Regions from separate parts of the Micromonospora sp. NPDC000207 genome, predicted to be linked through region 2. Evidence: riboswitches for the same ligand, from Rfam matches in the RefSeq annotation. Region 2 holds a riboswitch; each other region holds the start of a gene.
The links. Region 2 has a riboswitch for cyclic di-AMP ahead of ABT336_RS01235 (coiled-coil domain-containing protein). Riboswitches for the same ligand answer to the same signal wherever they lie in the genome.
Positions count from the first base shown of each region.

Region 1: it holds a riboswitch for cyclic di-AMP, as region 2 does, so the genes downstream of both, ABT336_RS04290 (transglycosylase family protein) here and ABT336_RS01235 (coiled-coil domain-containing protein) in region 2, are expected to answer to the same signal.
Region 3: it holds a riboswitch for cyclic di-AMP, as region 2 does, so the genes downstream of both, ABT336_RS23525 (C39 family peptidase) here and ABT336_RS01235 (coiled-coil domain-containing protein) in region 2, are expected to answer to the same signal.
Region 4: it holds a riboswitch for cyclic di-AMP, as region 2 does, so the genes downstream of both, ABT336_RS26340 (C40 family peptidase) here and ABT336_RS01235 (coiled-coil domain-containing protein) in region 2, are expected to answer to the same signal.

Region 1 is NZ_JBEPEQ010000009.1:4,355-7,556, reverse strand. Features, by position in the region: gene ABT336_RS04295 (diacylglycerol/lipid kinase family protein) at 1-886, opposite strand, end outside; gene ABT336_RS04290 (transglycosylase family protein) at 1,066-1,668, opposite strand; cyclic di-AMP (ydaO/yuaA leader) riboswitch at 1,686-1,798, opposite strand; gene ABT336_RS04285 (hypothetical protein) at 2,097-2,390, shown strand; gene htpG (molecular chaperone HtpG) at 2,494-3,202, opposite strand, start outside.
Region 2 is NZ_JBEPEQ010000002.1:61,421-64,622, reverse strand. Features, by position in the region: gene ABT336_RS01245 (HelD family protein) at 1-711, shown strand, start outside; gene ABT336_RS01240 (cation diffusion facilitator family transporter) at 819-1,733, shown strand; cyclic di-AMP (ydaO/yuaA leader) riboswitch at 1,887-2,017, shown strand; gene ABT336_RS01235 (coiled-coil domain-containing protein) at 2,063-3,181, shown strand.
Region 3 is NZ_JBEPEQ010000124.1:1,072-4,273, forward strand. Features, by position in the region: partial or broken gene ABT336_RS23520 (CDP-glycerol glycerophosphotransferase family protein) at 1-306, shown strand, start outside; gene ABT336_RS23525 (C39 family peptidase) at 479-1,354, opposite strand; cyclic di-AMP (ydaO/yuaA leader) riboswitch at 1,389-1,530, opposite strand; gene ABT336_RS23530 (acyltransferase family protein) at 1,821-3,122, opposite strand.
Region 4 is NZ_JBEPEQ010000184.1:19-3,220, reverse strand. Features, by position in the region: gene ABT336_RS26350 ((Fe-S)-binding protein) at 1-424, shown strand, start outside; gene ABT336_RS26345 (C40 family peptidase) at 642-1,655, shown strand; cyclic di-AMP (ydaO/yuaA leader) riboswitch at 1,915-2,055, shown strand; gene ABT336_RS26340 (C40 family peptidase) at 2,119-3,117, shown strand.

The sequences.
Region 1 (3,202 bases), on a different contig from region 2:
TCCGGACGAAGGGGGACTCCTCGGAGCGCCCGGCGGCCATCCGGCCCAGGGTGCGGGCCCAGTCGACAGCGCCGCTGGCGGTGGCCACCCCGACCTCCAGGGCACCGTCGTCAGGGCGGGCGTCGTCGAAGGCGGGGATGCCGCCGGTGATGGTGCCGACGTTGCCGAAGAGCACGCAGCTGGCCTCTCCGTCGAACCAGTCGCTGCCGTCGATTCTGATCCGGGTCCGGACGCACTCGCCGCGCACGTGTCGCAGCCCGGTCAGGACGTAGGCGAGGCGGCCGAGGCGGCCCTTGAGGTTACGGTCGGCGTCACGGATCAACTCGGCGTCGAACCCGGCACCGGCCATCACCGCGAAGTGTTCCCCGTTGACCTTGCCCAGGTCGACGGTGCGGCGCGGGCCGTGCAGACCGATCCTGACCGCCTCGGGCAGGTCGGTGGGGATGCCCAGGTTGGTGGCGAAGAGGTTGGCGGTCCCGGCCGGCAGGACGGCCATCGGGACCCCGGATCCGGCCATGGCGTCCGCACTGCGCTGGACGGTGCCGTCGCCGCCCCAGACGAAGACCAGTTCGGCCCCCTCGTCGAGGGCCTTACGGACCTTCTTCGGCGCCTTGCGGCTCTTCGGCACCTCGTACCAGAGCAGGTTCTTCACCCCCGCGCCGACCAGGGCGGCGCGGAGTTCGTCGAGCCCGCCGCCGAAGGTCTTCTTACGGTGTGCGACGACGGCCACGGTGCCCAGCGTCGTCGTGCCACCCGCCCGATCGGTGCCGCCCGCCGGATCGGTGCCGACGGGGTCCGTGGCGGCCGGGTCGGTGGTGGTCGAGTCGGCGGTCGGGTCGGGGCGGGCCGGGTCCGTGGGGCGCTCGTCCAGGGTTTTCGTGCTCATGGTTGTCGCTGGTACCCCACCGGCGACGTCACTACGCGTGTCCACCCTGGAGATACCCGCGCGGGGACGGAACCCAGCGCCCAGGTGGGCGGAGAACCGGACGGTCCGGCACGACCGGCGGGGAAGGGCGGCGGGGAACCCGGCCGGGAGGTGCGCCCCGGCCGGGTTTCGCCTCGACGTCAGAGGGTGAGCCGCTGACCGGGGATGATCAGGCCCGGGTCGTCGCCGATGACGTCCTTGTTGCGCTCGTGCAGACCCTGCCACCCGCCGGTGACGTCGTGGGCGGCGGCGATCTTCACGAGGGTGTCACCGGCCTCGACGACGTACGTGTCCCGGTCGGTGCTGCGCGACGCGGGCTGCTCGGCGCGCTGGGCGGCGGCGTCGGCGGCGGAGGTCGACCCGCCCGAGGGGGAGACCGGGCCACCCAGGGGGCCGCAGGTCGGCCAGGCCCCGATGCCCTGGCCCTGCAGGACCTGCTCGGCGACGGCGATCTGCTGGGCGCGGGTGGCCAGGTCGGCGCGGGTGGCGTACTGGAGGCCGCCGTACGCCTCCCAGGTGCTCTGGACGAACTGCAGGCCACCGAAGTAGCCGTTGCCGGTGTTGATGCTCCAGTCGCCGCCGGACTCGCACTGGGCGATGGCGTCCCAGTCGACGCTGTCGGCGTGGGCGGGAGCGGCGGTGCCGAACACGGCGGCGAGGCCGGTCACGGCACCGACGGCGAGGGTGCCGAGGATCCGTCGGGGGGTGCGCAGGGCGCGGGACGAGGTGGTTCGAGTTGCCATGGGGTTCCTCCACGCCGACGAGGTGAGCTGTCGGGTTCGGGCCGAGGAGCCCGGCCGCCGGTGGGCGGCTTCACCCCGAGGTGACGTGCACCGTGGAACCTGGGTCCCCCGCTCCATGCCCTGTGGTGGAGTGTTCCGCGGAGCCGGGGGCATGGATTGGGCGTACTCCGGCGGGCGGTGTCCGCGTCGGGCGGACCCGTACGACGGTAGGGGTGGCCCGGGGCGGGTGCATACGCTGCGTGAGGTTGTTCACCAGGCCACACGGGGAGGGGTTGCGAACTCGCCGCTCAGGCGGCATTCTGCGCCTTCACACACCTCTGACCAGGGCATCCGTGTCGACCGTCACCCAACTGTGACGGGTCGGAACGGTTAGAACAGGGGTTGAGTGGTGAGGGTTAAGGGGACATCGCGTACGAGGGGGGCCGCTCATGTCCAGTTCCACCGGATCCGACCGGCGCGACGCCGTGCCGGCGGGCGTGACCGACACCATGCTGTGGCGACAGGCGATCGTCGTCGCCGAGCAGCACCGGGATGCCGCGCAGGGGCAGTGCCGGAACCTGCAGTGTGCCGACGGCCCGCAGCCGTGCGCCGCCTACACGTGGGCGCGGCGGGCGTTGCAGCTGGCGTACCCGGCCGAGCAGGAGCAGCAGCACGTGGAGCGGCCCGCGTTGGCTGCGGTCGCACCGCCGCCCCGCTACCCCGGCTCGGTCGCGGCGGCCTGAGTCTCACGACGCCGGGCGGGGTGACACCCGGCGTCGGGCCGTGACGTCTCGCGGGTCCGGTGCGGCAACACCGGGCCCGCGAGACACGTCTGACCGGAAAAGATCAGAGGGTACGGGCCAGCCGGTCGGCCAGGAGCCGGGTGAACCGGGCCGGGTCGGTCAGCTCCCCGCCCTCGGCCAGCAGCGCCATGCCGTACAGCAGCTCGGCGGTCTCGACGAGGGCGGCCGGGTCCTCACCCTGCTCGTGGGAGGTACGCAGCCCGGCGACCAGCGGGTGGGTCGGGTTGAGTTCCAGGATCCGCTTCACCGGCGGGACCTCCTGACCCATCGCCCGGTACATCTTCTCCAGGGTCGGGGTCATGTCGTACGCGTCGCCCACCACGCACGCCGGTGAGGTGGTCAGCCGCGAGGAGAGCCGGACCTCCTTGACGTTCTCGGCGAGCTTTTCGGTGAGGAAGGTCAGCAGACCGGCGAACTCCTGGGTGCGCTGCTCCCGCTCGGCCTCGGCCTCCTTCTTCTCCTCCTCGGTGTCCAGGTCGACCTGGCCCTTGGCGATGGAGCGCAGCGACCGGCCGTCGAACTGGCCGACCTGCTCCACCCAGACCTCGTCCACCGGGTCGGTGAGGATGAGCACCTCGTAGCCCTTGGCCCGGAACGCCTCCATGTGCGGGGAGTTCTCGATCATCGACCGGGACTCACCGGTGGCGTAGTAGATGTCGCCCTGGCCGTCCTTCATCCGCTCGACGTACCCGGCGAGGGTGGTCAGCTCCGCCGGGTCGTCGGTGGAGGCCACCGACACGATCTCCAGCAGG
Region 2 (3,202 bases):
GTGCGGGAGCTGAGCACCTTCGCCGACCGGCAGCGGGCCGTCCGGGAGGCGGCCCGGCAGCGCCCGGAGGACTACCGGGAGTACGCCCACGTGGTCGTCGACGAGGCGCAGGACGTCTCGCCGATGCAGTGGCGGATGATCGGCCGACGGGGGCGGCTGGCGTCCTGGACCGTCGTCGGCGACCCGGCCCAGACCGCCTGGACGGGTGACCCGGCGGAGCTGACCCGGGCCCGGGACCAGGCGCTGGGTCGACGTCGGCGGCACCGGTTCACGTTGACCACCAACTACCGCAACCCGGCGGAGATCTTCGCGGTGGCGGCGGCCGAGATCCGTCGGGTGGACCCGGACCTGCCCCTTCCCGTCGCGGTCCGCTCCACCGGGGTGGAGCCGGTGCAGCGGGTGCTGTCGGCGGCCGAGTTGGCGCCGGAGACGGTGGCCGCGGCGACGGCCATGTTGGCCGAGGTGCCGGGGACCGTCGGCGTGATCACGCCGGTGCACCGCCACCGCGAGGTGGCCGGGTGGCTGGCCGAGGTGGCCGAGCCCCGGCTCCAGGTGGTGACGAGCCTCCAGGCCAAGGGCATGGAGTACGACGGGGTGGTGCTCGTCGCGCCCGGGGAGATCCGGGCCGATCCGGGTTCCGGGGTTCGTACGCTCTACGTCGCGCTGTCCCGGGCCACCCAGCGCCTGGTCACCCTCGATCCCACCGGCTGAACGTCGACTCCGACTGTCGACCGGCCTCCCCTCGTCCGACACTTGCATACATAGCGATGTAAGCATAGGTTGTATCCCGGTCGGGTCGGACGACGGAGGGTGTGGGCGTGGGCGCAGGGCACGATCACTCGGCGGCGGTGGCGAACGCCGCCCATCGACACGTCGGCAGACTCTGGGCCGCACTGGCCCTGCTGGCCGTCTTCACAGTGGTGCAGACCGTCGCCGCCTTCCGCACCGGCTCGCTGGCCCTGCTCTCCGACGCCGGGCACATGTTCACCGACGTGCTCGGCATCGGCCTGGCCCTGGCCGCGATCACCGCGACCCGCCGGGCCACCACCGACCCGCAGCGCACCTTCGGCCTCTACCGCCTGGAGGTGCTCGCCGCCCTGGCCAACGCGGCGCTGCTCAGCGGGGTCGCGGTCTACGTCCTCGTCGAGGCGGCCCGCCGGATCGGCGATCCGCCGGAGGTCCTCACCGGCCCGATGCTCGGGGTGGCGGTGCTCGGCCTGCTGGCCAACGTGGTCGCCTTCGGACTGCTGCGCAAGGGCGCCGAGGAGAGCATCAACCTGCGCGGCGCGTACCTGGAGGTGCTCGCCGACCTGGTCGGCTCGGTCGGGGTGATCGCCGCCGCGCTGGTCATCGCGTTCACCGGCTGGTGGTGGGTGGACCCGGTGGTGGCGGTCGCGATCGGCGTGTTCATCCTCCCCCGGACCTGGCGGCTGGCCCGGGCCGCCCTGCGCATCCTGGTCCAGGCCGCCCCGGAACACCTCCAGGTGACCGAGGTGCACGACCGGCTCTCGGCGGTCCCCGGCGTGGCCGAGGTGCACGACCTGCACCTGTGGACGCTCACCTCCGGGATGGAGGTCGCCTCGGCCCACCTGACCACCACCCCGGGCGCGGAGGTCGCCACGGTGCTCGCGGCGGCCCGGACCACGCTCCGGGAGGAGTTCCACATCGAGCACGCCACGTTGCAGGTCGAACCCGGAGCGTCAGCGGGTGTCTGCGGAACCATCGAGTGGTGATTAGCACAGGCTTAAATTTCCACGAGGAATGTTCTTTTTGCTGCGCTTTGTCGTGCGCCTCTCCGACACCATCGGTCACTTTGACTGCAACCGTCACACCCACCCCGGTAGGCTCGGTCCCGGCCTCCGCCGGGCGGCGCCCATCGGCGCCCACGGTGGCCGCCGCCTAATCGCCCACCCGGGCGAGCCGGGGAACCACGTTCCTGGGGTGCATCCGCGTCAGCGGTAGGGATCTTCCGTCCCGAACCCGTCAGCTAACCCGGTCGGCGGTTGACGGAAGGACAGGTCCATTGGCAGTAGTGGCATCACCGCGACGCATCACCGCCCGGATGGCGGCCCTGCTCGTCGCGACCCTCGCCCTCGGTGGCGCGGTCGCACCGGTCGGTCCGGCCCAGGCCGCGACCCGGGGAGGTCTGCTGGCGGCACCCGACGCCGATCCCGAGGGCGGCACCCCGGCTCTGCGCAACCAGCTGGAGGCGGCCAGCAAGGGATGGCTGGAGGCGAAGGCCAAGCTCGAGAAGTCGACACAGCGGCAACAGGAACTCAACGGTCGGCTCAAGACCATCGACTCCGACCTGGCCGTCCAGAACACCAAGGTCGGTGAGATCGCCCAGGTCGCGTACCGGACCGGCCGACTCGGCGCGGCGAACGCCCTGCTCAACGCGACCTCCCCGGAGGGCTTCATGGACCGGGCCGCCGCGCTCGACCAGGTCGCCGCCAGCGAGGAGCGGGAGCTGCGCAAGCTCCAGGAGACCCGCAACCAGTCCGCCCGGACCAAGGTCGAACTGGATGCCGAGGTCAACGAGCAGCGCAAACAGGTCGCGACGATGGCAAAGCGCAAGGACCAGGCCGAGAAGGCCCTCGACGTCGCCGTCACGCAGGAGCGCCGTGAGGAGGCCGAGCGCCGCCGCCAGCAACAGCAGCAGCAACAGGCCCAGCAGCGCAGCAGCAGCGGCGGGTCGAGTGGGTCCAGCGGGTCCACGGGGTCCAGCGGACCGGGCGGGAACAGCACCAAGACCGCCAAGCCCGCCCCGCGCAACTCCGACGGGTCCTGGCCCCGGGAGTCGTGCAGCGTCAACGACCCCACCCCGGCCAACGGGTGCATCACCCCCCGGACCCTGCACGCCCTCAACCAGGCCAAGGCCGCCGGCTTCACCCGGTACGTCTCCTGCTACCGGCCGGGCGGCTCCGGTGAGCACCCCAAGGGTCGGGCGTGCGACTTCGCCGCACAGCGCAACGGATTCGGTGGGCACGCCACCGGCGGGGACCGGACGTACGGCAACAACCTCGCCGCGTACTACGTCCGCAACGCCGACCGGCTGGCCGTGCTGTACGTGATCTGGTACCGGCAGATCTGGCTGCCCAGCAGCGGCTGGCGAGCCTACAGCGGAGCGGGTGGGGACCCGTCCAGCGACCACACCAACCACGTGCACCTGTCGGTGTACTGACCCTCGGGTACGCCCGGTGTC
Region 3 (3,202 bases), on a different contig from region 2:
GTGGGCGAGGGTGACCGGTTCACCGAGCGGTTCCCCCTGGCCGGTTCGGCGTACGTGCTGCGGCGGGACATGTCGAACGTCGACGAGGTGCTGACCGCGCTGTTGCAGACCGATCCGGCGGAGTCGGCCCGGTGGCACACCCGTACCCGCTACCTCGGGGACTTCCCGGCCGAGTCCTACGCCGAGGTGTTCCTGGCGGCCGCCCGGCGGCACCTGGACCCGGCGTGGACCCCGCCGGGTCCGCGTACCGGCGCAGGTGCCGGGCTGGCCGACGCCGCCACCGGGCCGCTCTCCCCCACCGGCTGAGCGACCGACCCACCGCGACGAGACGGGCACCGCTCTCCCCCACCGGCTGAGTGGCCACCGGAACGGGTGCCGCCCCCCATCGGCTGAGCGACCCCGACGAGAACGAGACGGGCGCCGTCCCCCTGCGCAGGGGGACGGTGCCCGTCTCGTGGATCGGGTGGGGACTGCCGGCTCAGGCGGAGTAGCCCCGGCTGGCGATCCAGTCGGCAAGAGTGCCCACTGTCAGCCAGTACGTCGGGACCGCCGGGTTCGCCGAGTCGGCGATCTTGACGGTCCGGCCGTCGTCGCGGTAGCCGACCACCGCGACGTAGTGTCCGCCCGGGAAGGAGTGCCAGCCCCCGGCGAGGTCGGTGGTGGTCCCGGCCACGTTCACCACCACGCCGCGCTCGTCGGCGACCGCCGCGACCAGGTCGGCCCGGAGCCGCTCGGTCTGGGCGGTGGTGGCGGCGTTGCCGGGGATCATCGTGGTCCGGTACGGGCTGCCGTCCACCACCTGGTTGAGCACCCGGGTGGTGTCGGCGGCCGAGTTGGTGCCCATCGTCGTGGTGCCGAGCCGCACCGCCAGGTCGTCCTGGGTCCGGGCCAGGCCCATGGCCGACAGCGCGTTGCGTACCGCCGCCGGGCCGCAGTAGTAGTAGGTGATCTGGGACTGGTGGTCGTGGTCGAGGACCCTCGACGCGGGCGGCTTGGGAGTCGCCGTACGGGTCAGATCGGCCGCCGGGGCTGTGGTGCTGGTGGCGCTGCTCGCCGTCGCCGTCGGAGCGGGGCTCTGCGAACGGGCGGTGGCGGTCGGGGCCGGGGTGGTCAGCGACGGCGCCGGGGTCTGCGGCGCGCTCAACTCGGCGCGGGCGGGGAGGTCACCGGCGTAGGGGGCCTGCTCGGCGACGGCGGCCGGGGTGGGCTGATCGAGGTCGGACCCGTCACCGGTGACGGCGACGCCGACTCCGACGCCCGAGGCCACCATGAGGGTCGCGGCCGAGGCGGCGACGACCTGGTACTGGCGGTCTGCGGTGAGCCGCCGCAGCTGTCGCCTGAGATGGTGTCTCACTGTCGACTGGAGGGGATGGTGAGGCAAGGAACGGGGCTCCTTCCGATTCCGCCTACCGGGTTAGCTGACGGATTCGGGCGGGAAGAAGTCGCCCTACCGGGAGCGTCGGCTCCCGGATTCACCCCGGACTACGTGGGTCCCCGGCTCGTCCTGAGACGATTGAGCGGGTCGGGGCGGCGTCGCTTCTTGCGATCGGGAACCGCACCGGACGCAGCGACACTACTGGCCGAGCTTTTCCCTGCCAACCCGGCTTGACCTGCTTAAACCTCGATCATGGCAGCAATCTTCACCGCAGTCCGACAGTGTCGTGTATCTATGGGACGGGCGGTTTCATCCACCCGTCGAGGTCCACAACCGGACGTTCGGTGAGCATCCCCGAGGAATTGTCGGCCAATGACGTCCGCCCTGCGTCGCGTGACCGGATCCGGCGTCCTGTGAGCGGCATCACCGTCACGGACGGGATGGGTCAGCGTCGTTCGGCGTCACCCACCGGCTGCTCGGCGGCGGACGCCCCCGAGCGCGGCCCCGGCACGACCGACTGCGGCTCGGGCTCGACCGACTGCGGCTCGGGCTCGACCGACTGCGGTCCCGGCGCGACCGACTCCGGCCCGGGCGCTACCTGTCGTGGGTCCGAACCGGGCGGCTGCGGTCCCGGCCCACGCCGGTTCCGACCGGAGCGGGAGGGGGCGAGCAGGCGCATCATCGGGGTCTCCAGGTACCTGTGCATCAGCCCGGCCAGCACCAGGTTGACAAGGAGGAAGGCCACCACCGCCACCGGCCCCCACCAGCCGGGCAGGCCGACGCCGTAGACGCCGACGAGCCGGAGCACAGTGACCATGACGAAGACGTGCACCAGGTAGAAGGCGAAGGAGACCTCGCCGAGCCAGAGCATCGGCCGGGAGCGCCAGGGTGAGCGGCGGCCGTTGATGTCGGCGTCCGCCGCAGCGGTGATGACCAGGATGTACGCCACCGACAGGACGGCCGCCCAGAGCTCGGCGCGGATGATCTCACCGGCGGCCACCCAGACGGCCACGAAGACCACGCTGGCCACCGTCAGCCGGGGACCGCGCCAGCAGCCCCGACGCATCAGCTCGGCGGCGGCGACGCCCATCCAGAACTCGAACGACCTGGTGATCGGGAAGATCTGGGTGAACCACCACCGGTACTCCGGTGGCACCAGCAGCTGCGTCGGCCAGAGCGCCAGGATCAGCAGCGGTACGGCGACGACGACGGCCCAGAGCATCCAGGGCCGGGCCCGCCGGATCGCCGGGAGCGCGAACGGCAGACAGAGGTAGAAGAACAGCTCGCAGGAGAGCGACCAGCTCACCGTGTTGATGCTGTAGAAGTGGCCCGGAGTGGGGTCCCACGCCTGCAACAGCAGCAGGTTGGTGAGCGCCACCTGACCGTTGACCGGGTCGACGAAGTAGAGACCGACCAGCAGCACGACCATCCACATCAGAACGTGGTTGGGATAGATCTTCGCGGCCCGGCGACGCCAGAAGGCCCGTTTCGAGTCCTCGGGGCGGGCCGACCAGACCAGGACGAAACCGCTGAGGATGAAGAAGAACTGCACTCCGGAGAGGCCGAGGGTGAAGACCTTCTCCAACACGCCCTGGGGTCCCGGCTCGGCGACGACCCGCATGGTGGCGGCGTGGAACCCGTACACCAGCAGGGCGGCGATCCACCGCAGTCCGGTCAGCGAGGGCAGCCGGGACAGGGCGGGGGTCGCTCCGGTGGCGGTCGCGCTGGTCGCCGATACGCTGGTCACGCCACCACACCGACCACGACCGTACGAACCACCACGACGTCTCCTCCTCCACGCTCCGTCGCCGGGGGTCGACCGGCCGC
Region 4 (3,202 bases), on a different contig from region 2:
GGCCCACCTGGTCGCCGGTGGCAAGCTCACCCCGGTCCAGCCTGTCGACGGCGGGGTCACCTACCACGACCCGTGCTACCTGGGCCGCCACAACCGGGTCTTCGCCCCGCCGCGTGAGGTCCTGGGCAGCGCCATCGGCGGCGGCACGGGCGACGCCGGTCTGATCGAGATGCCGCGCAACAGCGAGCGCTCGTTCTGCTGCGGTGCCGGGGGCGCGCGAATGTGGATGGAGGAGCGGATCGGCAAGCGGATCAACGTGGACCGGGTCGAGGAGGCCATGTCCACCGGGGCGAAGACGGTCGCCGTCGGCTGCCCGTTCTGCTCGACGATGCTCAACGACGGGGTCAACGGCAAGGGGGCCGGAGAAGAGGTCGAGGTGGTCGACGTGGCCAGCGTCCTGCTCCGCTCGGTCCGGCCGGAGTGACCGGAGGGTGACCGACCCCGATATTGATGGGTACCCCTCGATCGTCGAATAGCGGATACCGTTGGTGTGCAAGCGATTGCTTCACCGTAATGGTGAAGATTGTCTTCTTGCCCCGATCGCTTTGCTTCCCTAATGTTGGGCACCGGCCGCTTGTGGGTCGTCTGTCTCGCCCTCCCCTCCTCGCGAGGCGCCCGGCGGCCGGTCGGCAAAGGAGTCGGTGCCGGTGGCGAGCCTGCCCCCTCATCGTCGTGTCCCGAAAACGCCCGCCCGAGTACGCGGCGCGCGACGGGCATTGGCGCGTCTGACAGCCCTGTGTGCTGCCGTGATCGTCGGCGCCGGGATGCTCGCCGTACCGGCGCAGGCGGAGCCCACGGTCGAGGAGATCGAAGCGCAGATCGAAAAGCAGTGGCGCCAGCTGGAACCCACCATCGAGCAGTACAACAAGGTGCGGTCCGAGCTGAGGGTCAACCGCAAGAAGTCCGACGACCTCGCGAAGAAGATCGAGCCGTTGCAGCTCGAAAGCGAGTTGGCGCTGAACCGGATCGGTGAACTCGCCTCCCGGTACTACATCATCGGTCCCTCGTACGAGCTGGGCGCGGTGCTGGTGAACAGCCGCCCCGGGCAGCTCGGCGAACAGCTGACCCTGCTGGACCGGGTGGCCACCGAGCAGCGTCGGCAGATCGAGGACGTCCTGGCCGTTCAGGCCAGGTTCAACACCCAGAAGGAGAAGCTGGACACCCTCGTCACCACCCAGGTCAAGCAGGAGAAGGACCTGGCGAACCGGCGCAAGAAGATCGAGGGTGAGATCAAGACCCTCCGGGCTTCGATGCCGAAGACCACAGTGCAGACCGCCAACTGCCCCACCATCAACGGGGTGGTCAACGCGGCGGCGCGTACCGCCATCCGGACCGCCTGCGCCCAGATCGGCAAGCCGTACGTGTTCGGGTCCACCGGGCCGAACTCCTTCGACTGCTCCGGGCTGACCCAGTACGCGTACCGGGCCGCAGGCATCAGCCTCACCCACTTCACCGGGGCGCAGTGGAACGAGGGCCGGGCGATCCCGCGTAACGAGGCCCGCCCCGGCGATCTGGTCTTCTTCCGCAGCGACCTCAGTCACGTCGGCATCTACCTGGGCAACGACAAGATGGTGCACGCGGCGAGAGCCGGTGTCCCGGTCAACGTCTCCAGCATCAACACGATGCCGGTAGCCGGGTTCCGACGACCCGGCTGACCCTCGGCGTACCTGAGGCCCTCCGTCGTCGACCACCGACGACGGAGGGCCTTCGCGTGTGGCCTCGACGGCGGGTCCTTCGCGCACCGGCCGTCGGCTCCGCGCGTCGGTGACCGGCGTCGTGTGTCGGTCACGCCGCGCCCGAGAGTGAACGAACGTGAGACGGAGTGTCACGTATCGCTCCGTTGCGGATAGGTGGTCGTCTCTCTACGCTGGTGAACCGTCGGTCGGCAGCAGAACCGTCCAACCCGGGCGGTCACGAACGACACCGCCGAGTCGCCCGCACGGGTGATCCGGGAACCCAGGTACGTCGGGGTGAATCCGCAGTCCGCTGCGGTAGGGCGTCCCCTTCCGCCCGAACCCGTCAGCTGACCCGGTAGGCGGTTCCGTCGAAGGAGTACCGAGCCCGGTGGCACTTCATGCCCCGCGGCCACCGTCCACCAGGTCGGCGAAGGTCGACCCGGTGCCGGCTGGGCCGCGTCCACGCTCGTTCCGCTGCACCACAGCACTGGCCGCGACCGCTGCGGTCCTGGTCGGGGCCGCCGTCCTCGGGGTCCCCGCCCCGGCGTACGCCGAACCGTCGGTGACCGATCTCGAACGGCAGATCGACAGGGACTGGCACCGACTCGAACCGCTCATCGAACGGCACAACGCCGTCCGGCAGGACCTCGCCGACAGGCGTCGGGAGGCCGCCGCCCTGGCGGCCAGGATCGACCCGCTGCAACGCCAGGTCGACGCGGCGATGAAGCAGGTCAGCGACCTGGCAGTGCGGGCGTACAAGGGTGAGAGCTTCTCGGCGCTCAACCTGATGCTCTCCGGGCGCACCCCCGGTGAACTGGTCGGCCGGATCGAGCTGATGGACCGGTTCGCCCACCGCCGGCAGGAGGACGTCCGGGCCGTCCGGGACCTGCGTGACGAACTGGCGGCCGGGAAGACCCGACTCGACCGGATGATCGTCCAACTGACCCGGGCGGAGAGGGGACTCGCCGCCAGCCGTCGGCAGATCGACGCCGAGATCGACAGGTTGCAGAAGCTGCGGCTGCGGGCGTACGACAGTGGTGCCGGTGGGCCGCTCCGCCCGGCGCCCTGCCCCGTCACCTACCCCGGGGGTACGGCAGGTGACGTGGTCCGGTTCGCCTGCGCCCAGATCGGGAAGCCGTACGTCTGGGGCGCCGAGGGGCCGAAGGCGTACGACTGCTCGGGTCTGATGCTCGCGGCCTGGGCGAAGGGCGGCGTGGCGCTGCCGCACAACGCCGCCCGGCAGCGGAAGGTGACCACCCCGGTGAGCCGCGCCGACCTGCGCCCCGGCGACCTCGTCTTCTACTACCGCGACGTGCACCACGTGGGCATGTACGTCGGTGACGGCTGGGTGGTGCACGCCGCCCGGTCCGGGGTGCCGGTGCGGATGAAGCGCCTCGGTGACGCCCCGATCCACAGCTTCGGTCGCCCCGGCAAGGGCTGACCGTTCCGGCTGTCGGCGGGTGGACGTCGGCCCGTGAGACCGACGTGGTGTCCCTGCCGACGGCAGGCCCGGGTACCGCTGTCGC